DNA from 4 places in the Virgibacillus alimentarius genome. Region 1 is predicted to be linked to each of the others. Evidence: riboswitches for the same ligand, from Rfam matches in the RefSeq annotation. Region 1 holds a riboswitch; each other region holds the start of a gene.
What was found. Region 1 has a riboswitch for thiamine pyrophosphate ahead of thiC (phosphomethylpyrimidine synthase ThiC). Riboswitches for the same ligand answer to the same signal wherever they lie in the genome.
Positions count from the first base shown of each region.

Region 1 (6,159 bases):
TGTCCAGGACCTTCTACCATGACTTGAACGTCGTGTTTCCATGCTAGTTTAGTTAATTCCCCCAGTGTTTCTAGCTCTGCAAATTGTGCTTCATCGTTTGCATCAGCTATCGACCCAGGACGTAAGCCATCTCCTAGAGAAAATGCAACATCGTAAGTTTTCATAATTTCACAAATTTCTTCAAAATGTGTATATAGAAAACTCTCTTTATGATGGTATAGACACCATTGAGCCATAATGGATCCGCCCCGAGAAACAATGCCTGTCTTTCTTTTTGCTGTTAATGGAATATATCGGAGTAAAACCCCTGCATGAATCGTAAAATAATCAACTCCCTGTTCTGCTTGTTCAATTAAAGTATCTCTGTAAATTTCCCACGTAAGGTCCTCTGCTACACCGTTAACTTTTTCCAACGCTTGATAAATAGGAACAGTACCAACAGGAACGGGTGAATTTCGAATGATCCACTCCCGGGTTGTATGAATGTTTTTTCCTGTAGATAAATCCATGATCGTATCAGCACCCCATCGGGTAGCCCATGTCATTTTTTCAACTTCTTGTTCGATAGAGGAAGAAACAGCTGAATTCCCAATATTCGCATTTATTTTTACATGAAAATTTCGCCCAATGATCATTGGTTCTGTTTCTGGATGGTTTATATTAGACGGAATAATAGCTCGTCCACTAGCCACCTCATCACGTACAAAAGCCGGATCCATATTTTCTCTAATAGCTATAAACTCCATTTCCGGTGTTATCTTTCCATTCTTTGCATAATGCAATTGGGTGACATTTTGTCCTTTTTTTGCTCTTAAAACATTTGGATTTATTCTTGGAAAAATATTGCGGTCTGCTCTTGGATCATTTTCCATTTTAAAACCATTGTCTTCTGGTTTTATTTTTCTTTGTTCATATTCTTCGATATCACCTCGTTCATCTATCCATTTACTGCGAAGTGGAGAAACTCCTTTTCTAATATCGATATCATAATCTTGATCTGTGTAAGGGCCACTTGTGTCGTACACACGCAGCGGCGGATTTCTCTCTTCTCCGAAGGTACCAGTTGTAGGACTTAAAGCAATTTCTCGCATTGGTACTTTTATATCCGGTCTTGAACCTTGGATATACACCTTTTTACTACCAGAAAAACTGGACATAATCGAGATATTTTTTTCATTCAATGACGATTTGGACATAAAAAAACCTCTCCTTTTTTTGTTTTTGAAGGACGAGATTCTAGATATACAAGCGTAGATTTTTTGAGAAATGAAAAGCCGGTTCCAAATGGATGGACCCGGCTGAATGTACGATGGCATTATCTGTAATTGCTTAACTTTCCTACGCTGGTATGAACCAGATCAGGTCCCAAGAGTCAAGAAACCTCATAGCGTTTCTTTCTCAGCCCAGCTCATTGGACTCCCCTAGTTAAATATTCATTTTGAGAATAGTATAACTAATTTTTTAGGAAAGTCAAGTATATAAACAATTTTTTGACAGTAGATTTTTATTTTTTCGTCGGATATAGAACAATATACATCTTAAGTCTTAGAACAAAATATAGCTCCGGCTCATTACGGTTTGTATGATTTTCAAATAAACTAGATCAAGTAAAGAAAAAGGAGGCGAAATAGTTGAAAAAGTTTTTGCTTTTTGTCGCAGGATTAGCAGCCTTGTTTATTTTGCTAATGAATATTGGACCAATGGTTTTATTAGGTGTCAGCATTTGGCTGCTTTATATTGTTTTTAAACAATTTCTTAAAAGTAATTCTACAGCAGGAAAGATTGGCTGGGTTATTGCTGGATTAGTCATTTTTGGAGTTGCTTTATCTAATATATATGCAGTATTAGGCATTGTTGCAGCATATGTATTATATGTGATCTTTACAAGCTGGAAAAGTGATGAAAAAGAATTAGGGACTGGACAAGTTTTGGATGCAGATGACCCATTTAAAAATTTTGAAAGACAGTGGGCAGAGTTACATAACCATTAAAAGGAGTGCTCAAATGACAAATATATTTACTCGTATAAAAGATTCAATTGCAGCAGATTTACATCACATGATGGATCAAAAGGAACAAAAAATTCCGATTGCGGCGTTGAATCAGTATTTACGTCAAAGTGAACAGGAAAAAGAAAAGGTCAGAAAGTTAGTTGAACGCCAGTATCGACTAAAAGGTGAATTTTCCAAAGAGTACCTTAAAGCGAAAGATTTCGCTGATAAACGATTAAAACAGGCAAATATTGCCGAAAAAGCTAGCGAAGAAGAAATGTACAATTTTGCAATGAAAGAACATGAAGAATATCAGGGACGAGCAGAGAGAATGAAAAACTCCCGGGAAGAAGCAATAACACAACTGGAAATACTAGAACAAAAGTATGAAGAAATGAAGCATAAATTAAAAGATATGCATTTGCGCCGGATGGAATTAATGGGACGTGAAAATATAGCGCACGCTAACCACCAAATAAATCTTGTAGTGAGTGAGGAAGCGGATCGTCCATACGCACGTTTTGCCGAAATGGAGCAATACATTGAAGGATTGGAATATAAAGTGAATAGTTCGTACTATAGAAGCACGTTTGACCGTAAGATTGCACAACTTGAGAAGGAAATGCAAGAAAACGCATCAGCGAAGTAAGTCCAATGTCTTTGTCATGCAGACGAAATTAGAAACATGGTATACTACTAAGACGCAGGCATACTGCGTCTTTTAAATTCCAAGCTAAATAACCAGAAAGGAGTTCCCTACATGTTTAAACGATTAACAACAGACACTTTGAATTGGATTATTATTATTGGGATGATTCTGTTTGTTATTGAAGTGTCCTTTTTTCATGGAGGGTTTATTTTTTCTACGTTATTTTCAGGTGCGCTCGTATACATAGGTTGGAAAAAATTTACACAATTATGGGGGAAAATCTGTTTTTGGATTGGTACAATTACCCTAATTTTTAGTGTGCTAAACATAATTGCCATACGATTTTTAATTGTAGTTGGTCTTATTATACTGATTATTCATTATGCGAAATCTAAAAATGAACCAGAGCGGATTGAACCGATAATTGAATTAGATGAAACAAAAGAAAATATAAGGGAAATAAAAATCACACCAGTATTGGATGCTGGGTTATTTGGTGATAAAGAAACAAGTGAAAAAGCATTTGCTTGGAGAGATATCAATATTCATGGATTCTTTGGTGATCGGGTCATTGATCTTAGCAGTACTGTTTTACCTGATGACACTTCAGTCATTTCCATAAGGCATATGATAGGTAATATTGTAATTTATGTACCTTATGAAGTTGAAATATGTATTCATCATAGTTCCATTTTTGGACGTGTTACCATTTTGGGAAATTACCACGGTAAATTAATGAACCAAACCATTTCCTATCAAACGGAAAATTATGTTCATACGGATCGCCGTGTTAAAATTATGACGTCTTTGTTATCTGGTGACATCGAGGTGAAGCGCATATGAATGTTGTTTTACGTCATGCCATGATAGGAATTGTTTTTAGTGTCTTACTTTCTCTTATCATGATGGGCTTTACATTTCTTACATTTCCACCAGAAGAGTGGTCGGTCCTAATGGAACGAGATGTCTGGGATATGCCTTTTCTCTTATTTGCATTAATCATTCCTGTCATGATTGGTGCTATTACCGGAATATCCGTTGGCTTGTATTGGCACAAGCGACTTCACCGTATCGATCGACAGCTAGATGAGCTAGTAAAAGGACAAAAAGTGACCATTTATGATGCACCAGAAAAAGAATTCATACAAATACAAACAAATATAAGGCAGCTAAGAGAGAAGCTGAATAAGCAAACAGAGCTTAAACAGCGTCAAGCGACTGAGCGTGCCCATGAGCGAGAAAGAACGTTACAGGAAGTAGTGATACAGGAGAGAAATCGTCTTGCCCGGGAGTTACATGACTCTGTCAGTCAGCAATTATTTGCTGCTTCCATGATGATGTCAGCAATTAATGAATCGACCCCACCCGAAGATCATGCTATCCAACAACAGCTTACGATGGTTGAGAAAATGATTAATCAATCACAGCTTGAAATGCGGGCTTTATTACTGCATTTACGACCTGTAGCCTTAAAAGGAAAATCATTAATCGACGGCATCAATGAATTGTTAGGTGAACTTACCCAAAAGGTTCCAATCGAAGTTGAATGGAAGGTGGAAACGTTACATCTAGATAAGGGAATTGAAGATCATTTATTTAGAATCTTACAAGAGTCCATTTCAAATACACTTCGGCATGCAAAAGCATTAACCATCCATGTTATGTTAATCGAACGGGATAATATTGTTATTTTACGTGTTGTTGATGATGGTGTTGGATTTGATATGGAGAAAACCCATACCAGTTCTTATGGACTGCAAAATATGAAAGAGCGTGCACATGAAGTCGGGGGAACCTTTAAAATTGTTAGTTTACCAAACCAGGGCACACAACTGGAAGTCAAAGTGCCACGATTAAGATATGAGGATGATGGTAATGATTAAAATATTATTTGCTGATGATCATGAAATGGTACGGATTGGTGTTTCATCCTATCTTTCAGCACAGACAGATATGGAAGTAATAGCAGAAGCGGCTGATGGTGGAGAAGCTGTACAAAAAGCCTTGGAATTAAAACCAGATGTAATATTGATGGACCTTGTTATGAACGAAATGGATGGTGTCGAGGCAACAAACCAAATTATAAAAGAATGGCCGGAAGCGAAAATAATTATCGTTACAAGCTTTCTTGATGATGAAAAAGTATATCCTGCACTAGAAGCTGGTGCTACAAGCTATATGTTAAAAACATCAAAGGCTAGTGAAATCGCCAGTGCAATTCGGGCTACATTTGATGGACAATCGATTTTAGAACCTGAGGTAACAGGGAAAATAATGAACCGGATGAGAGAAAAACAAGTTGATTATTTGCACCATCAATTAACAGGTCGTGAAATGGAAATTTTACTACTGATTACAGAAGGTAAAACGAATCAGGAGATTGCTGAACGACTGTATATTACAATAAAAACGGTGAAAGTTCATGTGAGTAATATTTTAGGAAAGCTTGAAGTACAGGACAGAACCCAGGCTGTTATTTATGCATTTAAACATAATCTTATAGATTAAGTACTATCAGTAGAGAAGGAGCGTGTGAAAGACATGAAATTAAGTATTCTTGATCAGGCACCGATTTCAGCTGGGAAAACAGCGCAGGAAGCACTAACAGCTTCTGTAAATCTAGCCCGATCAGGCGAAAAATTTGGTTATACCCGCTACTGGATCGCGGAACATCATGACATAGGAGGATTAGCATGTCCAAATCCAGATGTGATGTTAGGTATAATCGGAGCACAAACAGACAGCATTCGTATTGGAGCAGGAGCTGTATTATTGCCGCATTATAAAGCCTATCGAGTAGCGGAAACGTATAATCTACTGGCAACATTGTTTCCAGGACGTATTGATCTAGGAATCGGACGGGCACCGGGCGGATCCGCAGAAGCTACAATGGCACTCTCGGATAACTATTTAGAAAAGGTCCGCGAGTACCCTGATTTACTGGATGAATTATCTCAGTTTTTAAATCAAAGTTTTCCGAGAGCGCATATGTTTTCAAAAATAGTAGCCTCGCCTGTTCCAGAGACAGCTCCACAACCTTGGTTGCTTGGAACAAGTGAAAAAAGTGCAATTTTAGCTGCCGAAAAAGGAATGCCATATACATTTGGCCAATTTATGAGTAAAGAGGATGGACCAAAAATTATCCGAAATTATAAAGAAAAATTTGTTCAAATACATCCTGCAAAAACGCCAAAAGTTATCGCAACGATTTCAGTAATTTGTGCGGATACAACAGAAGAGGCAGAAAATCTGGCTTTAAGTAATCAATTTTGGAAAGTGCTTCAGGATAAAGGAGAAGGAAATGATGGCGTTCCATCTGTCGAGGAAGCGAAGGCTTATTCTTTTAGTGACAAAGAAAAAAATAAGATGGAAAGAATGAAACAAAGAATGGTAATCGGCAATCCGAAAGAAGTCGCAGAGCAGCTTTTTGATTTACAAAAACAGTACGATGTTGATGAATTTATGATGGTTACCATTACACATAGCTATGAAGCGAGGAAAAAATCATATGAATTAGTA
Region 1 is NZ_JAGIKX010000016.1:12,699-18,857, forward strand. It holds gene thiC (phosphomethylpyrimidine synthase ThiC) at 1-1,196, opposite strand, end outside; TPP riboswitch at 1,319-1,433, opposite strand; gene J2Z81_RS09285 (lmo0954 family membrane protein) at 1,632-1,991, shown strand; gene J2Z81_RS09290 (PspA/IM30 family protein) at 2,005-2,640, shown strand; gene liaF (cell wall-active antibiotics response protein LiaF) at 2,752-3,483, shown strand; gene J2Z81_RS09300 (sensor histidine kinase) at 3,480-4,523, shown strand; gene J2Z81_RS09305 (response regulator transcription factor) at 4,516-5,148, shown strand; gene J2Z81_RS09310 (LLM class flavin-dependent oxidoreductase) at 5,182-6,159, shown strand, end outside.

Region 2 (6,159 bases), on a different contig from region 1:
CAACAAGAAGAAAGGACAATGAATAATATGAGTTTAACAAAAAAGATTATTATTGCACTTATTCTTGGTGTAATTGTTGGTATAGGCCTTAACTTTACTTCTTCCGACTTGTTCGTAATCATAGATAAATATGCATTAAATCCTGTTGGGCAGCTATTTTTAAATTTAATTATGATGATCGTTGTACCAATTGTTTTTGTCTCCATTGTTCTCGGTACCGCAGGAATTGGCGATCCGGGTAAACTGGGTAAAATTGGTGCTCAAACGATTGCCTTTTACCTAGTTACAACAGCAATAGCGTTGATGCTTGGGCTAGGGATAGGCACTTTACTGGAACCTGGTAAAGCCGGGGTGTTTGAGACGAATAAAGCTGATTTTGAAGAGCAATCAGCTCCACCTATTATGGAAACAATCGTAAATATTATTCCGGAAAATCCATTTGAAGCAATGACAACAGGGAATATGCTTCAAATTATTGCTTTTGCTATTTTTATAGGGGTCGCACTAGCTGTGTTAGGGGAGAAAACGAAAGGAATATATCAATTATTTGAACAAGCAAATGATATATTAATCTACATTGTTAACGCAGTTATGAAAACGGCTCCATATGGTGCATTTGCCTTGGTTGCTTCAGCAATAGGTGATGCAGGATTAGATGCATTAGGATCAATGGCCATGTATATGTTTGCTGTAATCTTAACATTAATTTTACATGGAGCGATCACCTATAGCTTGGCAATATGGGGAATTGGAAAAGCAAAACCATCTAAGTTTTTTAAAGAATTTTTTCCTGCTATGTCTGTTGGATTTAGTACATCTAGCTCAAGTGCAGCATTACCAGTTTCGATGAAAATTGCCCAGGAAAAACTAGGTATTAAAAAGTCTATTAGTAGTTTTGTGCAACCGCTTGGAGCTACGATTAATATGGATGGGACTGCAATTATGCAAGCCGTAGCAACGGTGTTTATATCCCAAGTCTATGCAATCCCTCTCGGACTAAACGATATGTTAATGGTGGTTCTGACAGCTACACTGGCAAGTATTGGAACTGCTGGTGTACCAAGTGTCGGGTTAATTATGCTGGCTATGGTCTTGAATCAAATTGGTCTTCCAGTTGAAGGTGTCGCACTTATAGTAGGGGTTGATCGTCTTTTAGATATGCTTCGGACTTCACTCAATATTACCGGAGATGCAGCTTGTGCATATGTCATTTCTGAAAATGAAAAACGAAAAGAAAGTAAATTAGCTAAATCATCCTAAAACAAAAAGGTTGTCTCAAATTAGGTTGTAATAACCTAATGAGACAACCTTTATCTATTATTAAACGCTAGCACGGACTTCTACTGGCCACATTTCCTTGTTCTCTGCCATATCCCAGAACATATACTCAAAATAGCTTGTTTTTACAACAATTTCTTCAATAAAAGCAAGTTCATGCTCAGGTTTACCTTTAGCGATTGTATTGATTAAATCAATACAATCATTTGCTAACGCTGTGAATTCATCAGATGAATACATTTGTACCCAGTTTCCGTAAAATTCATGTTCTAAAGCACCAGGCACCTTCGCCAGTGACTTGCCAATGTAATTATAACTCCAAGCGCATGCAAGTACAGAGGCGACAACATTTTCAATGCCTCCACGCTGCGAAACATTTAGCATATAGCTTGTATACGCGGTTGTAGTAGCAGCTGCTTCTGTGTTTTCTAATTCTTCATTGGATATGCCGAACTTACTTGCATATTTACGGTGAAGATCCATTTCCATATCTAATGTTCCGTGAAGCAGATTTGCAAAAGTAGTCATGGTATCTAAATCTGTAGCTTTCGCACTTCCTAAAGCAAATAGACGTGAATACTCAATAAGATAAATGTAATCCTGTTTCATCCAATGCTTAAATTTTTCTTGATCTAGCCAGCCTTCTCCAAGTCCTTTTACAAAAGGATGTTCTAAATAAGACTTCCAAATAGGTTCTACTTTGTTCCATAACCTGTCTGTGAATAAATTTTCCATTTTATATATCTCCTTTTTCCTGTATTTACTAGAAACAAAGACCAAACTGTTAAATCGATCGACCTCCTAAAATGATTAAGAGGAAACGAAAAACCCATTCTTTCATTGGTAGGAAGAATGGGTTATGCGCATACAAATATCGCATGTTCCACTTCCCTACGCTAGTGCAAACTAGATCAGGTTCAAAGGGTCAAGCTTCCTCTCTCAGCAATTAAATTGCTCCCCTAGTGAAATGAAAAAATATTAAGTTATTTAACTATTAATGCCATTAAATCATATCTGATTGTATAAAGCAAGATAGCTTCATAGAGGTATAAGAAAATTTTTATAGGCAATCTAAGCAAAATTACTTTAAAAATGTCACAAAATGTTCTAAAATAAATATATAGACAAAATTGTTACAATAAAGTGTAATTACACAATTTTTAAAAATTAATAGAATTCCAAACTAAACAACATGAGGTGATAACATGGACATGCAACGTATACCCGCTCAGAAAGGGAAGTATAATTTACAAGATTATGATAAAATGCGAGAAACATTCTCATGGGAGGATGCGAAAAAGCATTTCAGCTGGAATGAGACTGGAAAGGTGAATATAGCATATGAAGCTGTTGACCGACATGCACAAAATCCAAAATTAAAAGATAAAGTTGCTTTATATTATTCATCTCCTGATAGAGAAGAACAATTAACCTTTGAACAAATCAGTAAAAAAAGCAATCAGTTTGCAAATGTATTAAAAAAGCATGATGTTCAAAAAGGTGATCGTGTTTTTCTATTTCTACCAAGGAGTCCTGAATTTTATATATCATTTTTTGGAATTATAAAAACCGGTGCGATTGCTGGACCACTATTTGAAGCATTTATGGAGCAAGCTGTTCGCGATCGCTTGCAGGATAGTGAAGCAAAAGTTTTAATAACCACTCCAGATCTCTTGGAGCGTGTTCCGCAAAAGGATCTTCCGGAACTAAAAAAGATCATTCTTATCGAAAATCATAATGAAACAGCGGATAAGTATATTGATTATAAAGAAGAAATGGAAAGTGCATCAAGTGATTTTGATATAGAATGGGTGGACTTAGAAGATGGAATGCTCATTCATTATACCTCTGGTTCAACTGGAAAACCAAAAGGCGTTTATCATGTTCATAATATAATGATTCAACAATATATTACAGCAGAATGGGTACTTGATCTAAAAGATGATGATGTATACTGGTGTACGGCAGATCCAGGATGGGTCACTGGAACATCATACGGAATTTTTGGCCCATGGTTAAAAGGAGTTTCAAATGTTGTCCGTGGTGGACGATTTTCACCAGAAGCTTGGTACGATACAATCGAAAAATACAATGTATCCGTATGGTATACAGCACCAACAGCATTACGAAAGTTAGTTAGTGCAGGAGAAGATGTTGTAAAACGATTTGATTTATCATCCTTACGTCATGTAATGAGTGTGGGTGAGCCATTAAATCCGGAAGTAATCACTTGGGGATTGGAAGCGCTTAACCACCGAATTCATGATACATGGTGGATGACAGAGACTGGAGCACATATTATTGTGAATTTCCCTTCTCAAGAAATACGTCCTGGTTCCATGGGAAAACCAATTCCAGGTATTGAAGCATCTATCGTTGATAATGAAGGAAATGAACTACCGCCAAACCAAATGGGTAACCTGGCTATTAAAGAAGGTTGGCCTGCAATGATGCGTAAAATCTGGAATAACCCTGGTAAATTTGAGAGCTATTTTGTTAATGGCTGGTACCTCTCTGGTGATAGTGCCTATCGCGATGAAGACGGATATTTTTGGTTCCAGGGCCGATTAGATGATGTCATTAACACATCTGGTGAACGAGTTGGGCCATTCGAAGTAGAAAGTAAATTGCTCGAACATCCAGCTGTGGCTGAAGCTGGTGTGATTGGTAAGCCACATCCTGAACGCGGCGAAATCATTAAAGCCTTTATTTCCCTAAACGAGGGATATGAAGATGCATCCGAATTATTGGAGGATATTCGCCAATTTGTAAAAACAGGTTTAAGTGCCCATGCAGCGCCACGTGAATTAGAAGTGACAGATGCTATACCTAAGACCCGAAGCGGTAAGATTATGCGTCGTCTTCTAAAATCACGGGAGCTCGGATTACCAACAGGTGATACTTCAACATTAGAAAAATAGGTTTTAGAATGAAAAAATACAAGACACGTTCTTTGATGTGCACCCCTAGAGTTAGACCAAAAGTCTAATTTTAGGGGTGTTTTATATGGCTAAGTATGATTTAGCATTTAAACTGGCAGTTGTAAAAGCGTATTTAGCAGGTGAAGGTGGATACAAATTGTTAGCCAATAAATTTGGTATTCCAGCTAAGCGAACCACTGCGTGTGGAGAATGCTTACTTAAAAAAGCTCCGAGCTTCAGGGAAAAATATTCCGAGCCGACTGCGAAAACAGAATCTAGAATCATCCACGAACTACTAGGAAAATTCTGACTAGCAGTAATCCTTGAAGCGACAAAATTTCCAAAGGCTACTTATATGTATTGGCAGAAAAGATTCAATGAAACTAACCCAGATAAAGAAATTGAAAAAGTAATTCAGGATATATTTGAAGAACACAACGGTAACTATGGTTACCGAAGAATTAATATCGAGCTGAGAAACCGTGAATATATTGTCAATCACAAGAAAGTTTTACGCATCATGAATAAACTTGGATTTGCATGCACCAAATTCACACGTAAGTCACGAAAATACAGTATTGACAAGTATATTTACTATTATAATCATAAGAGAATAAAAGCAAAATTGACTGGAATGAGTCCGGTTGAATACCGGAAACAAACCAGCCAATTAGCAGCTTAAAATTTAAGTTTAACTTTATGGGTTCAGTACACTTGACTCACGTGTCTTGTATTTTTTTAATTATGCTGTAATTGCTGTTGCTGGACCAAATACCTCATAACGAATATCTTCATCTGCTACATCAAGGTTTGTTAAATGTTGATACATAGCACGCATAAATCCTTTTGGTCCACAGAAGTAAAATGCTGCATTTGATGTAGGTATGACAGATTCCAGCCACTCTTGGTCAATGTAGCCAAGTTTATCATATTGTCCTTCATCTTCCAGTGTTGGATGATCATAGATTGTATAAGCTTTTACTTGTTTATGTGCCTTTGTTATTTCCTTAACTCTATCTTTCATTGCATGGACCTTACCGGATTGTGCCGCATGGATGAACAGTACTTCACGTTCTGGCTGTACCTTGATCACAGTTTCTAACATACTCATCATTGGTGTCAGCCCAACACCGCCACTGATTAAGACTAGTGGTCTATCATCTTTTTGATCAAGGATAAAATCACCAGATGGTGCACTAATAGGTAAAATACTGCCTTCTTCCAGGTTAGCATGTAAATAGTTGGAGACAATACCTGCTGGATTATCTCCTATCGCATCCTCACGCTTTACACTGATTCGGTAAAATCTTTCCCCTGGTGCACAAGACAATGTGTACTGGCGTAAGTGTGTATAAGGTTCTCCTTCTATATCTGCTTTCACTGTAATATATTGTCCAGCTTGGTGGGCAGGGAATGGTTTGCCGTCTGCTGCGTCTAAATAAAAGGAAGTAATTACATCGCTTTCAACAACTTTTTTAACTACTTTAAAATCGCGGAAGTCCACCCAACCGCCATCCGTATTTTCAAGTTCTTCATACATTTTTCTTTCTACATCAATAAATACATCAGCAATGACGCCGTATGCTTTCTCCCAAGCATTAATAACTTCATCTGTTGCTGCATCACCAAGCACATCTTTCATGCCTAATAATAGATATTTTCCGACGATAGGATAGTGATGAGGCTTTATGTTCAGGCTTCGATGTTTATGGGCAACTTGTGTGACAACAGGCATTATGTTTTCTAATTGATCAATGTTTGCTGCAGCAGCATAAACCGTATTAGCAAGAGCATGCGATTGATCGCCTTTTCTTTGATTGGTTTGATTGAAAATATTTTTTAATTCCGGATGCTCACTTAGCATGAACTGATAGAAACGTTTGGTTATTTCATCTCCACGTTCTTGTAGTACAGGTACAGTCGCTTTTATAATGTCTTTAGTACGTTCGTCCAACTCAAC
Region 2 is NZ_JAGIKX010000005.1:47,148-53,306, forward strand. It holds gene J2Z81_RS05150 (dicarboxylate/amino acid:cation symporter) at 28-1,260, shown strand; gene tenA (thiaminase II) at 1,321-2,013, opposite strand; TPP riboswitch at 2,150-2,249, opposite strand; gene acsA (acetate--CoA ligase) at 2,484-4,199, shown strand; gene J2Z81_RS05165 (hypothetical protein) at 4,285-4,509, shown strand; partial or broken gene J2Z81_RS16170 (IS3 family transposase) at 4,555-4,734, shown strand; gene J2Z81_RS16175 (IS3 family transposase) at 4,717-4,881, shown strand; gene hmpA (NO-inducible flavohemoprotein) at 4,942-6,159, opposite strand, start outside.
Region 2: another riboswitch for thiamine pyrophosphate. It lies ahead of tenA (thiaminase II); the one in region 1 lies ahead of thiC (phosphomethylpyrimidine synthase ThiC).

Region 3 (6,159 bases), on a different contig from region 1:
AAGTTTTCATCGCGTAGTAGAACACGGACTGGCATTTCTGTTTTTTCTGCAAAGCGAAATAAAATCGGCAGATCCATCATACAATGACCGCACCAAGGCTCGGCAAGAACAATTACCCTTAAGTTTTTCTCTTTTACAGACTGAAAGAATGCGTTATCCTCTGGTAACGTAAAGTTTTTATAAACATGATGAAAACCATCTTTTAGTTTATCCAATGTTTTTGTATATTCTTCAGATGTTAATCCCTTATTAAACCAACCATTTAAATCCACTTTCGATCGACTCCTTTTATGATGATAACTATTTTCAGTATAAGCGATTGAATTACTAACGTAAATGGAACTGCTTTAAACAGAGGGTTATGCATTGTTGTTCATTTTCATATATAATAAAACAAAAGAAAATTCTTTTGATCAGCGGGCCGAAAGGAGCAGTTCATTTGAAAACGACTGCCGAATTAGCAAACAGCGTCAAAATAAAAGAATACAAAAACGGAGTATCGATCTTGGAAAAAGATGAGCTTCTAGAATTTATCGGGAAAGGTAGAAGTGCGGTTGTTTTTAAAATGAAACATACAAACAAAGCACTTAAAATATTTTTCCCGACATGTGCACAAATTGCTAAAGAAGAAGCTGACATATATAGAGTACTTGAAGGGAACGTATATTTCCCAAGATTATATGAAGCAGGTGATAATTACTTAGTAATGGACTATATTCAAGGGGTAACATTATTTGACTGTCTGGCCCAGGGGATAGAACTTAACGAGTTAGTCATTCAACAAGTGGACAAGGCCTTACTTTCTGCGAAACGGCTCGGACTTAATCCTTCAGACATCCACCTTAAAAATATTATTTTACTGCCCGAAGGAAAAATTAAAATTATTGATGTTGCCAGATTTAGACAAACGAAAGATTGCCGCCAATGGAAAGATTTAAAGAAAGCTTTTTTTAAGTTTTACAAAAAGAATTTCTTTCCGAAAAAAATTCCTGTATTTTTATTAAATTTCATTGCATTTTTATATAAAAAGGTAAGTTTCTCATTGCCTGTTGTATACACTCTTTTTTAAACAAAAAATGCCGTTTGCACGATTGCTTTATCGTCAAACGGCATTTTTTTGAGGTTGTAATTATTTTTTCTGTGATCCTTTCGAAATAACCCATACAATGAGTGCAATCAATAACATAAGGCCAGCACTAACTAAAAATGGAAGCCCTAATACTTCAGCAACGGTTCCTGAAATAAAAGAACCTGCAACTGCCCCTAGCGAAAAGAAGGCATAAAAAATACCATATGCTTTCCCGCGATCGACTTTGGAAGATGTTTCTGCAACAATTTGATTCATCGAAGGAAAGACAAGTGCAAATCCGCCACCATAAACGATCATAGCGAAAATACTGCTAAGGAAACTAGGGATAAAGCTCAGCATTGCAAGTGCGATAGCGATAAATGCAATACCGGTTAAAACAAGTCCCAGAGATGCGTACCTGTCATAAATTTTATTGATTGGTGTTAAAAAGATAATTAAAGCCACGATTCCAAAAATACTTAAAAGCATTCCGGTTGTTTCGGATGTAAGACCTAAATCATCCACTTTTAAAGGAAGTGCAAAGGCCAACGTGCCATTACTTACCATTAATGCAAAAGCAGCGAGGGAAGCTTGCATCAGGAGCGGATGTTTTAGGAGAGGAATAAAATGTTTCAGAGCAACTTTGTTTCTTTCACTGGAAACGAAGGATTCTTTAATAAATCTTGCTATTAATATAGAAGATATGATAAATAAGCCTGAAATCATTAAAAAAACAGATTCGACGGAAGCCCGTGCTGCCATAATTCCGCCGATAGCGGGGCCTATAATAGCGGCAATCCCAATACTCGCTCCGGTAAAGGCCATTGTTTTTCCTCTTGATTTATTGCTAGACATATCACCAACATATGCAAAAGCAGCCGGAATTAATATTCCTCCCGCAAGCCCGTGCAGGAGTCGGAAAATAAAAAGCTGTTCGCCAGTTTGTGCGTACGGATAAAAAAATAAAACAATGGCAACCGTAACCATCCCGGTAAGCAGCATTCGCTTACGTCCAAATCGATCAATCCAATGGCCGCCAACAACATTTCCAAGCATATTTGTAAGGGAATAAACTGCGACAATCGCTCCTGCTAAAATATGAGAAGCCCCTAATCCGAGTGCATAAGGGGTGATGATTGGCAACTGTACGAATGTATCTAAAAATGCAACAATGATAATGAAATAAAGTAGCTTGTTCATGTAATCGACCTTCTCTTTCTCTATACTTCTTTCATTATAACGCTCCATAAGTTGCCTGTCACTTTATGTATGATAAGATTCATTTTTTTGTAATAAGACTGTCTCATAGGAAGATAATCTCCTTAAAGACAGTCTCATTACGGCTACGAATTGTTCCTATTGTTCATACTTTCTTCGGCGATTTGGATCATTCGTTTGACCATTTCGCCACCTACCGATCCATTTTCACGTGCAGTTGTGTCAGCTCCAAGCTTTACATCAAATTCATTTGCAATTTCTTCTTTCATTGCATTTACTGCATTTTCCGCTTCAGGCACTGACAATGCATTTTTGCTTCTGTCATCCGCCATCGGTAATCCCTCCTTGGGATCGTTGAACAATTGGATGAACAGGATCACCTGTTCATCCTTTATTTTAAGCAGAAAACATTCTTTTATCCGTTCCAAAATATGGGGATATAAAGTAATTTTCAATCAAATTTGAATCTTTACAAAATGAATAGAAATCGCTATGATAGTACCAATTATGGACATTGGGAGTGTTTACGATGTGGACATTTGAGCAATCGAAAACGTTAAAACGTTTACCAGAGCAATTTTTTGCAAAACTTGTTCAAAAAGTGCAGCGCCTGAAGGATGAAGGACATGACGTGATTAATCTTGGGCAAGGAAATCCTGATTTGCCGACGCCGCCTTCAATTGTAAAGGCCTTGCAAAAAGCAGCTGAAGATCCGGTCAATCATAAGTATTCACCATTTAGCGGCCATACATATTTTAAAGAAGCAGTAGCAAAATTTTATCAGAGGGAATATGGAGTGGAAGTAGATCCAAAAAGGGAAGTATCCATCCTTTTTGGAGCAAAAACAGGCTTAGTGGAGATTAGCCAATGCTTATTGAATCCAGGTGATTTGGCATTACTGCCTGATCCGGGCTATCCGGATTATTTGTCTGGTATGGCGCTTGCCGATGCAAAACAAATATTGATGCCATTGTTAAAAGAGAATCATTTTTTACCTGATTACCATGCTATTTCTGAAGAAGACGCAGAAAAGGCCAAACTTCTTTTCTTAAATTATCCAAACAATCCTACGTCAGCAACTGCGACAAAGGAGTTTTTTGATGAAACGGTAGCTTTTGCAAAAAAACATCATCTATGTGTCGTTCATGATTTTGCCTATGGGGCGCTCGGTTTTGATGGGGAGAAGCCGCGCAGTTTTCTCCAATCAGAAGGAGCAAAAGAAATTGGAGTCGAAATGTATACGATGTCAAAAACATATAATATGGCAGGATGGCGCGTCGCTTTTGCAGTAGGCAATCCATCTGTAATCGAAAGCATTGATTTAATCCAGGATCACTTGTATGTAAGTTTATTCGGCGCCATTCAGTATGCGGCGGCCCAGGCACTTCTTGGAGATCAGACTGCTGTAAGAGAACTGGTTCAAACTTATGAGCGCCGGCGCAATCGTTTTATCAAAGCAGTGAAGGAAATTGGCTGGAAAGTGGATATGCCAAAGGGGACATTCTTTGCCTGGCTTCCGGTTCCAAGTGGGTATACTTCACAGGAATTTGCTGATTTACTGCTTGAGAAAGCCCATGTTGCTGTGGCTCCTGGAAATGGATTCGGATGTACAGGTGAGGGATATGTACGGGTTGGACTGCTTGATTCAGAAGAAAGATTAGAGGTAGCTGCCAAACGCATAGGAGAATTAGGTTTGTTTTAGGAAATAAAGGACTTGCGTTAAAGCAAGTCCTCCCTGAATTTAAGTCGAAGGTCGATTTGATTTGCTGTATTTCTTCTCATCTTTTGTTTTCATTGCATTTAACTCTTCTTTGCTTTTGTTTTTTGTTTTCGTTTTATCTTTTGCCAATGAAAATGCCTCCTTTATATTTAGTATGGTACACTTCATAAAAAATAATAGGTTAAAAAATTTTTCCCTTGTTTAATCTTGCAATCCATGTATAATTGTTAATGAATTCAAAATAAAATAATCGATTTAAAATGATCACCTCTAGGGGAGCTTTATGAAGCTGAGAAAGACGCAAACAGTCTTGACCCTTGAACTTGAACTAGTTAGTACTAGCGGAAGGAAGCGGTGTGGTATTTTGTATATTTTTGTATTGGCAACAATACAGATATTTGACGTACGATACATGCTAAAGCCACTTTCTTCGTGAAAGGGCTTTTTTTAATGGAAATGGAGGATTATCAAATGGAAAAAGATATCCAATCGATTATGAAGCAGGTAGATGAGAGGCAAGAAGAACTGCTTGATTTATTAAAAACATTAATTCGTTTTAGGACACCTGCACCACCAGCACGAAACACGGAAGAGGTACAAGCATATATTGCATCATTTTTAAAAAACAAAGGTTTTGATATTGACACGTGGGATGTATATCCGAATGACCCGAATGTTGTCGGAGTATTAAAAGGAAAAGAATCGGATGCTTATCAGAGCCTAATGATTAATGGTCATGTTGATGTTGCAGAAATTGGAGAGGATGAACAATGGGAAGTTGATCCGTTTATCCCGGTTGTGAGAGATGACGTGATCATTGGACGCGGAGCAGCAGATATGAAAGGTGGGCTTGCTGGAGCTTTATTTGCGATTCAACTGCTTTTTGAAGCCGGCGTTGAACTGCCGGGAGATCTGACTTTTCAATCGGTAATCGGTGAAGAAGTTGGAGAAGCAGGTACACTGGAATGCTGCAAGCGGGGTTATGAGGCGGACTTTGCCGTTGTTGTGGATACGAGTGATTTAGAGATTCATGGTCAAGGCGGTGTGATAACAGGGTGGATTACGATTAAAAGTGAGAATACGTATCATGATGCGACCAGAAGAAATATGGTCCATGCAGGTGGAAATTTATTCGCAGCAAGTGCCATTAATAAAATGGTGAAAATTTTAAATGGTCTGGAGGACCTGGAGCGCCACTGGGCTGTGACGAAAAGTTACCCTGGTTATCCGCCTGGAACAAATACGATTAATCCCGCTGTAATTGAAGGGGGGCGACACGCAGCATTTATTGCAGATGAATGCCGCCTATGGATTACAGTTCATTATTATCCAAATGAAACACATGAAACGGTGGCTAAAGAAGTAGAAGAGCACATCCTAAACGTCGCTGCAGCAGACCCATGGCTAAAGGAAAATCCCCCTCTTTTTACATGGGGAGGAACGTCTATGATTGAAGATCGCGGCGAAATTTTCCCTTCTTTGGAAGTGGATGAGAATCACGAAGCAGTGAACCTTTTGGCAAATTCACATCAACATGTTACAGGTGCAGAAGTCATTAAAGGTGTTTCTCAATCTGTAACAGATGGTGGCTGGCTTGGAGATGCAGGTATTCCAACAGCTATTTATGGTCCTGGTGATACATTCAATGCACATAGTGTTAATGAACAGCTTTCCATTTCACAATTGATAGACTACACAAAAATAATGATTAAATTTATTTATGAATGGACACATACAGCTAAAACAAAACAAGGAGTGTCAGCCAACCATGATCCATCAGCAGAAAATGCAAGCTCGATGTAAAAATAGCCTTCAGAATGTGAGGGAAATCAGATGAGCAAAGCCGTACTCGAATTTAAAGATGTGTCTTTTCAATATCAGGAAACGGACAAGTCAATAGATCTGCTTGATTCACTTCACTTCCGGGTTTTTGACGGGGAGTTTATCAGTATTATTGGTGCGAGTGGTTCAGGTAAATCAACGTTGTTCCGTCTGATTACTGGCCTAGAGCAGCCTGTGAGTGGATCGATCCATATAAACGGGGAGCAGCGGCCAAATCGACTAGGCAGTGTTGGTTACATGCCCCAGCAAGATTTACTCATGCCATGGCGCACTATCTATGAGAATGCTGTATTGCCGCTCGAGATAAAAG
Region 3 is NZ_JAGIKX010000027.1:28,317-34,475, reverse strand. It holds gene J2Z81_RS12265 (thioredoxin family protein) at 1-272, opposite strand, end outside; gene J2Z81_RS12260 (AarF/UbiB family protein) at 506-1,069, shown strand; gene J2Z81_RS12255 (MFS transporter) at 1,130-2,269, opposite strand; gene J2Z81_RS12250 (alpha/beta-type small acid-soluble spore protein) at 2,413-2,619, opposite strand; gene J2Z81_RS12245 (pyridoxal phosphate-dependent aminotransferase) at 2,817-3,989, shown strand; TPP riboswitch at 4,270-4,374, shown strand; gene J2Z81_RS12240 (acetylornithine deacetylase) at 4,479-5,810, shown strand; gene J2Z81_RS12235 (ABC transporter ATP-binding protein) at 5,841-6,159, shown strand, end outside.
Region 3: another riboswitch for thiamine pyrophosphate. It lies ahead of J2Z81_RS12240 (acetylornithine deacetylase); the one in region 1 lies ahead of thiC (phosphomethylpyrimidine synthase ThiC).

Region 4 (6,159 bases), on a different contig from region 1:
AACGACTGCCGCGTTTAATAGGCATTGGCAATGCCAAACAACTTATATATACAGCAAAAAAATTAACGGCTAGGGAAGCAAGAAACCTTGGTTTAGTCGAAGAAATTATTGAACCAAGTCAGTTAATAGAAAGGTCAATAGAAATAGCAAAGGATATAGCTAGCAATGGACCGATAGCGGTTCAACAGGCTAAAATTGCTATTAATAATGGCATGCAAGTTGATTTATTAACCGGGCTGGAGATCGAACATCTCAGTTATAAAGAAACCATCCGTACTGAAGATCGATTAGAAGGTTTACGTGCTTTTAAAGAAAAGAGAAAACCTGTTTATAAAGGAGACTAACAAGGAGGATACATATCTATGTCCTATGTAGAACAATTAACAGAAAAAGTCGATACGATTAAAAAAGGTGGAAAAGAAAAGTACCATAAAAATAATCAAGAACGTGGGAAGCTATTTGTAAGAGAACGACTAAATTTGCTTTTCGATAAGGGACTGGATATCGAGGATGCATTTTTTGCTAACTGCATGGATGATGAGTTACCGTCCGATGGTGTCGTTACAGGGATTGGAGAAATGAATGGCCAAAAAGTGTGCGTGATGGCAAATGATTCGACTGTTAAGGCAGGATCTTGGGGAAAAAGAACAGTTGAAAAAATTATTCGTATTCAAGAGACAGCGCTAAAATTAGAACTGCCAATGTTATATTTAGTCGATTCAGCTGGAGCGAGAATAACTGATCAAATTGAAATGTTTCCTGGCCGCCGCGGGGCGGGCCGTATTTTTCACAATCAAATAAAATTGTCAGGCCGCGTTCCTCAAATTTGTCTATTATTTGGTCCTTCTGCCGCTGGAGGCGCATATATTCCTGCCTTCTGTGACATTGTCATTATGGTGAAAGGAAATGCCTCCATGTACTTAGGATCCCCTCGTATGGCTGAAAAGGTTATTGGAGAAAAAGTCACTCTAGAAGAAATGGGCGGTGCAAAAATGCATTGTGCTGTATCCGGTTGCGGAGACGTTCTTGCTAAAACGGAAGAAGAAGCCATTGAATTTGCAAGAAACTATTTAACGTACTTCCCTGCTAACTTTAGAAGCAAACCGAAAAAAGCTGCAGTTCCCGCCCAAAAAGCGTTTCATAAAACAATCAAGGATATTATTCCAGCTAACCAAAATACACCTTTTGATATGAAAGAATTGATCGATCAGATTATCGACACAAACAGCTTTTGTGAAATTAAAAAGTTATTTGCACCAGAAATAATAACGGGATTGTCCCGTATTAAAGGTGGAGTTGTAGGTATTATTGCAAGTCAGCCACGCCAAAAAGGAAGTGTATTATTTCCAGATTCGGCAGACAAAGCTGCGAAATTCATACAATTATGTGATGCATTTAATATTCCCCTGCTCTTCCTTATGGATGTGCCTGGTTTTATGATAGGTACAAAAGTGGAGAGTCAAGGTATCATTAGACATGGTGCAAAAATGTTGGCATCTATGAGTGAAGCTACGGTTCCAAAAATTTCAGTAATCGTTAGAAAAGCTTATGGGGCTGGTCTTTATGCAATGGCTGGACCTGCATTTGAACCAGACGCTGTTTTAGCATTGCCAACAGCACAAATTGCTGTGATGGGACCGGAAGCAGCGGTAAATGCAGTGTATGCAAATAAAATAGCATCATTAGAAGGAGAAGAAAGACAAAGGTTTATAAAGGAAAAACAAGAAGAATATCGTGATGATATTGACGTTTATCGTTTAGCATCTGAAATGGTTGTCGATCAAATTGTAGAACCAGATCAGTTAAGAGGGGAATTAGGAAAGCGTTTTAAAGCTTATGAATCAAAAAATGTAGAATTTACAAAGAGAAAACATGGCGTACTTCCCGTATGAATGAATTTGCACCTTGATCATTTTCAAGGTGCTTTTTCATAAATCCATTTACAAACGTTATCCAAGTGAAATTTAATAACAAGCGCAAAGTTCCATTTCTAATCCTTTTATTGGCACTTTTCATGAACCTTATACTCTTTTCTTTGCAAAAACGATTGCCCCGCATCTTTATATCACGTAATGCCACCCTTGGACCCTCGCCCTACATAATGGTGGTGTTCCTAACCAAAATGCCTGCCTTCTTTTTTTCCATTATTTGCATAATATTGGAAATGATTTGTTTGTTTCACTCGCTTTACTATAAAATAACCAATAAAGGCACCAGAAATACTACTTACTAAAAATGAAGGCATAAACACCATGGCTCCCATCGAACTTCCCATTAATATATTCGCGTACGGGACTGCAAACAAGGAACCAATCAGCCCTGTTCCAACAATTTCTCCAATCACAGCCATTATTTTTTTGCCAAAATGTTTATAGAAAATACCAGCTAAGAAGGCACCAATCATCCCCCCCGGAAAAGCAATGATTGTTCCTAGTCCAAGCATATTACGAATCAACCCCGTCACAAAAGCGATTATAACAGCTGGAACTGGTCCTAATAGTATTGCCACCATAACATTGATCGCATGCTGTACTGGATATGCCTTTGCAACCCCTGCAGGAAACCAGAGTAATTGGGAACCGATTGTCGCTATAGCAACGAAAACTGCCATTGTTGTAATTAGTCTTGTTCGATTCACATTGTATTCCCCTTTTTCCGCAAAATGTGATATTTCCCGGGAAATATCGACAATATTTACTGCACCTTGTCTAATTGTTCTCGCAGTTCTCTTGCAGCTTGCTCAGCGTCCCCTGCTTGACTAATTGCCGTGATCACTGATATACCTGCCGCTCCTGCTTTTTTTATTTGCATAGCATTGGATTTTTTTACCCCGCCAATAGCTACAATTGGAATGTTAACTTTCTCCGTAATATCTCTAATCGTCTGAATTCCAATAGGCTTTTTACCTGGTTTTGTTGCCGTTTCAAAAATTGGGCCTACTCCGAGGTAACTAGCTCCTTGCTGCTCAGCTAGTACTGCTTCTTCTATAGTTGATACAGAAATACCAATCGGAAAATTATTTGGAAGTTTTTCTCTAGCCTCTTTAATTGGTTCGTCTCCTTGTCCCAGATGAACTCCATCAGCACCAAGCTGGATAGCCAAATCGATATCGTCATTAACAATAAATGGAACTCCCTTTTCTTGACATATCTTCCTTAGCTGTTTTCCAAGCTGAATTTTATCTTCGCCTTTTTTTACATGAAGTCCTTTTTCCCGATACTGAAAAATGGTAACTCCGCCATCGATGGCTTCCTGTAATACTTGGGAAGGATTGCGCTTTGTATTGTCACTTCCCATTATAAAATAGAGTAGAAGATCTTTTTCATTGATCATAAAAGGTTAATCCTCCTGAGCTGTGAACATTTGTATTCTTTTTCGTTTCGTAACATCCTGATTTGTTAAATTATAAAGGCTATCCATTAAAGCAGCTGAGAAAGCTCCTGGGCCACTCACTGTTTCCATAGCAATTTCTGATGCTGCTCCATAACTGCTAACTGCGTTTACAGACGCATGATACCTATCATCAGCTACACTAACAAAAGCTCCAATGATAGCAGTCAGTAAACAGCCAGATCCAGTAACCTTTGGCAGCATGGGTACACCATTTTTACATAATGAATATCTTTCACCATCCGTAATAACGTCAGTTTCTCCTGTCGTAATAACGATTGAACCATATCTTCTTGAAACTTGCTTCGGTATATTGGGATTGATATGATCTGTTGATGCATCGACACCTTTCATTTCTGATCCGACTTCCCCTAAGATAGCTATTTCCCCTGTGTTTCCGCGAATAACAGATACATTAATTTCACCCAAAATTTGCTTTACTGCTTGTTTTCTGAAACTTGTTGCCCCGACTCCAACTGGGTCTAATATAACAGGAATCCCTTGATCATTAGCAGTTTTCCCAGCAAGAAGCATGGCTCTCACTTGAGTTTGTGTACACGTTCCAATATTTAACACCAGCGCATTAGCATGGCTTACCATCTCTTCCACTTCTTCAGGAGCATTTGCCATTACAGGCGATGCACCTATTGCTAATAATCCATTTGCTGAAAAATTTGCAACAACGATATTCGTAATATTATGGATCAATGGTTTTTGTTTTCTTATTGCTGTGATGTAGTCCATTAATTAGCCTCTTTCGTTTTATTTTCCGGAACTCCCTGCAAACGATAACCCCAGTGGTTTGTCGGTCCGTTCCCCCTGCCTATTTCTAAACTGAATCGAATGGCGTCAGTTATAAATTGCTTAGCGATCGCAACAGATTCATAAATTGATTTTCCTTTTGCTATTTCTGCTGCAATGACTGCGGAATACGTACATCCTGTTCCATGTGTATGCTTTGTATTAATTCGTTCTGTCGGGAATTTGTAAATTTTCTTCCCATCAAATAATATATCAATCGCATCTCCAGCAAAGTGACCGCCCTTCACAATAGCAGATTGTGCTCCTAACTCCTCGACTATTCGCTTGGCAGCAATTTCTGCATCCTCGGTTGATTGAATAGACACTTCCAATAGTTCTTCTGCCTCTGGTATATTTGGCGTAATAACAGTAGACAACGGAACTAATGCTTCACGGATCGTCTGTCTTGATTCTTTATCCATCAAATGATCTCCACTTTTAGCAACCATGACTGGATCAAGAACATATGGAACATGGTTAGATTTGATTGCATGACTAACTACTTCCATCATTTCAGGTGTGGCGATCATCCCTGTTTTCACAACGTCTGGTACAATATCATTAAAAACACTTTCAAGTTGCTTCTCTATAAATGAAACAGATAGATGTTCGATAGATTGAACGCCTAATGTATTTTGTGCTACGACCGACGTAACAACGCTCATGCCATAAACTTCTCGCTCCTGAAATGATTTTAAATCTGCTTGAATCCCTGCACCACCAGTTGGATCCGTACCAGCAATCGTAAGTGCAGAAGAAGTTGCATATTTCATCGTTTATTAACCCCTTTTCATGGAAAATCCCTATGAAGGAAAAATGGAGATAAGGTAATTTCATAATAAAAACCACACCAGGAAATTGGAGTGGCTTGATATACGTATACAAAGGTATAGCTGTTTTCATATACTATAACCGTTCTCCACTTTCCTACGCTAGTTTGAACTAGATCAGGTTCGAAGGGTTGAGGATTTTACCTTATCTCAGCCATGTGGCACCCCTAGTGGACTTTCCTATTTAATTATGCGTTATATCTTAACTTAATCATGATAACACCTAATTGTCAACTAGATGAAATACGTTGAATAAAAAATAGTTTTCAAGTAATATTTTATTGTGGAAAATGATTTATGTAAAAGGGAGCTTATCATAATGAACGTAAACTTTAATCTTGAATTTGATGACCTATTAGCCTTTCAAGAAGATGTTATTAATAATTCGCGCACACATGATATAAAAGCTAAATACTTTAAATGGATTACAACCATCATCATTCTCCTTGGAATGCTATTGCTTGTAAAGACTTCTTTATTATCGGCCATATTTATTCTAATAATAGCTATGATCTATTTTTTTCTATTTCCATATTTATATAAATCTATGACTTTTCGTAAATTAAAGAATAAACTGCAAAACAATGATTATTCACATATACTTGGCCCCTGTCAAATGACTTTTTCCGAGAATGGAATAGATAGAGAAACAAAACATTCTACCTCCCATTTTAATTGGAATCAATTTGAAAAGGTAAGCGAAGATAATAAACATTACTTTTTATATGTAACAGATTTAGAAGGATTAATTATTCCGAAACAGCCGGATCACATGAATGAAAAAGAGATAACGGAATACAACAATATGATTAAAAATTTCATTAGAAACCTTAAGTAACAAATCTCTATTCACTTCTTTCGCAATATGCGGAAAGATGAGAAACAATATTGTAGTCTTGAATCCTCCATTCCACTTGGTTAAAGGTAATATTACTAATACAAGCATTAATTAGTTTTGTTTTCCCTGAACCTATCTTTCCATTTGATATGGTGGCTAAGATCGTGTTAATTACAGCTCCATGTGCGACAAGCAGGATATGCTTACCCTGATTGTTCTCGATGATCTCATTCAGACCAGCCATTACGCGTTTCCGAAGGGCTCCCCGTGTTTCCTGATTAGGATAATCTTTATCTGGAT
Region 4 is NZ_JAGIKX010000024.1:37,882-44,040, forward strand. It holds gene J2Z81_RS11610 (enoyl-CoA hydratase) at 1-344, shown strand, start outside; gene J2Z81_RS11615 (acyl-CoA carboxylase subunit beta) at 363-1,892, shown strand; gene thiW (energy coupling factor transporter S component ThiW) at 2,114-2,638, opposite strand; gene thiE (thiamine phosphate synthase) at 2,695-3,333, opposite strand; gene thiM (hydroxyethylthiazole kinase) at 3,340-4,134, opposite strand; gene thiD (bifunctional hydroxymethylpyrimidine kinase/phosphomethylpyrimidine kinase) at 4,134-4,964, opposite strand; TPP riboswitch at 5,099-5,200, opposite strand; gene J2Z81_RS11640 (YcxB family protein) at 5,341-5,859, shown strand; gene J2Z81_RS11645 (histidine phosphatase family protein) at 5,867-6,159, opposite strand, start outside.
Region 4: another riboswitch for thiamine pyrophosphate. It lies ahead of thiD (bifunctional hydroxymethylpyrimidine kinase/phosphomethylpyrimidine kinase); the one in region 1 lies ahead of thiC (phosphomethylpyrimidine synthase ThiC).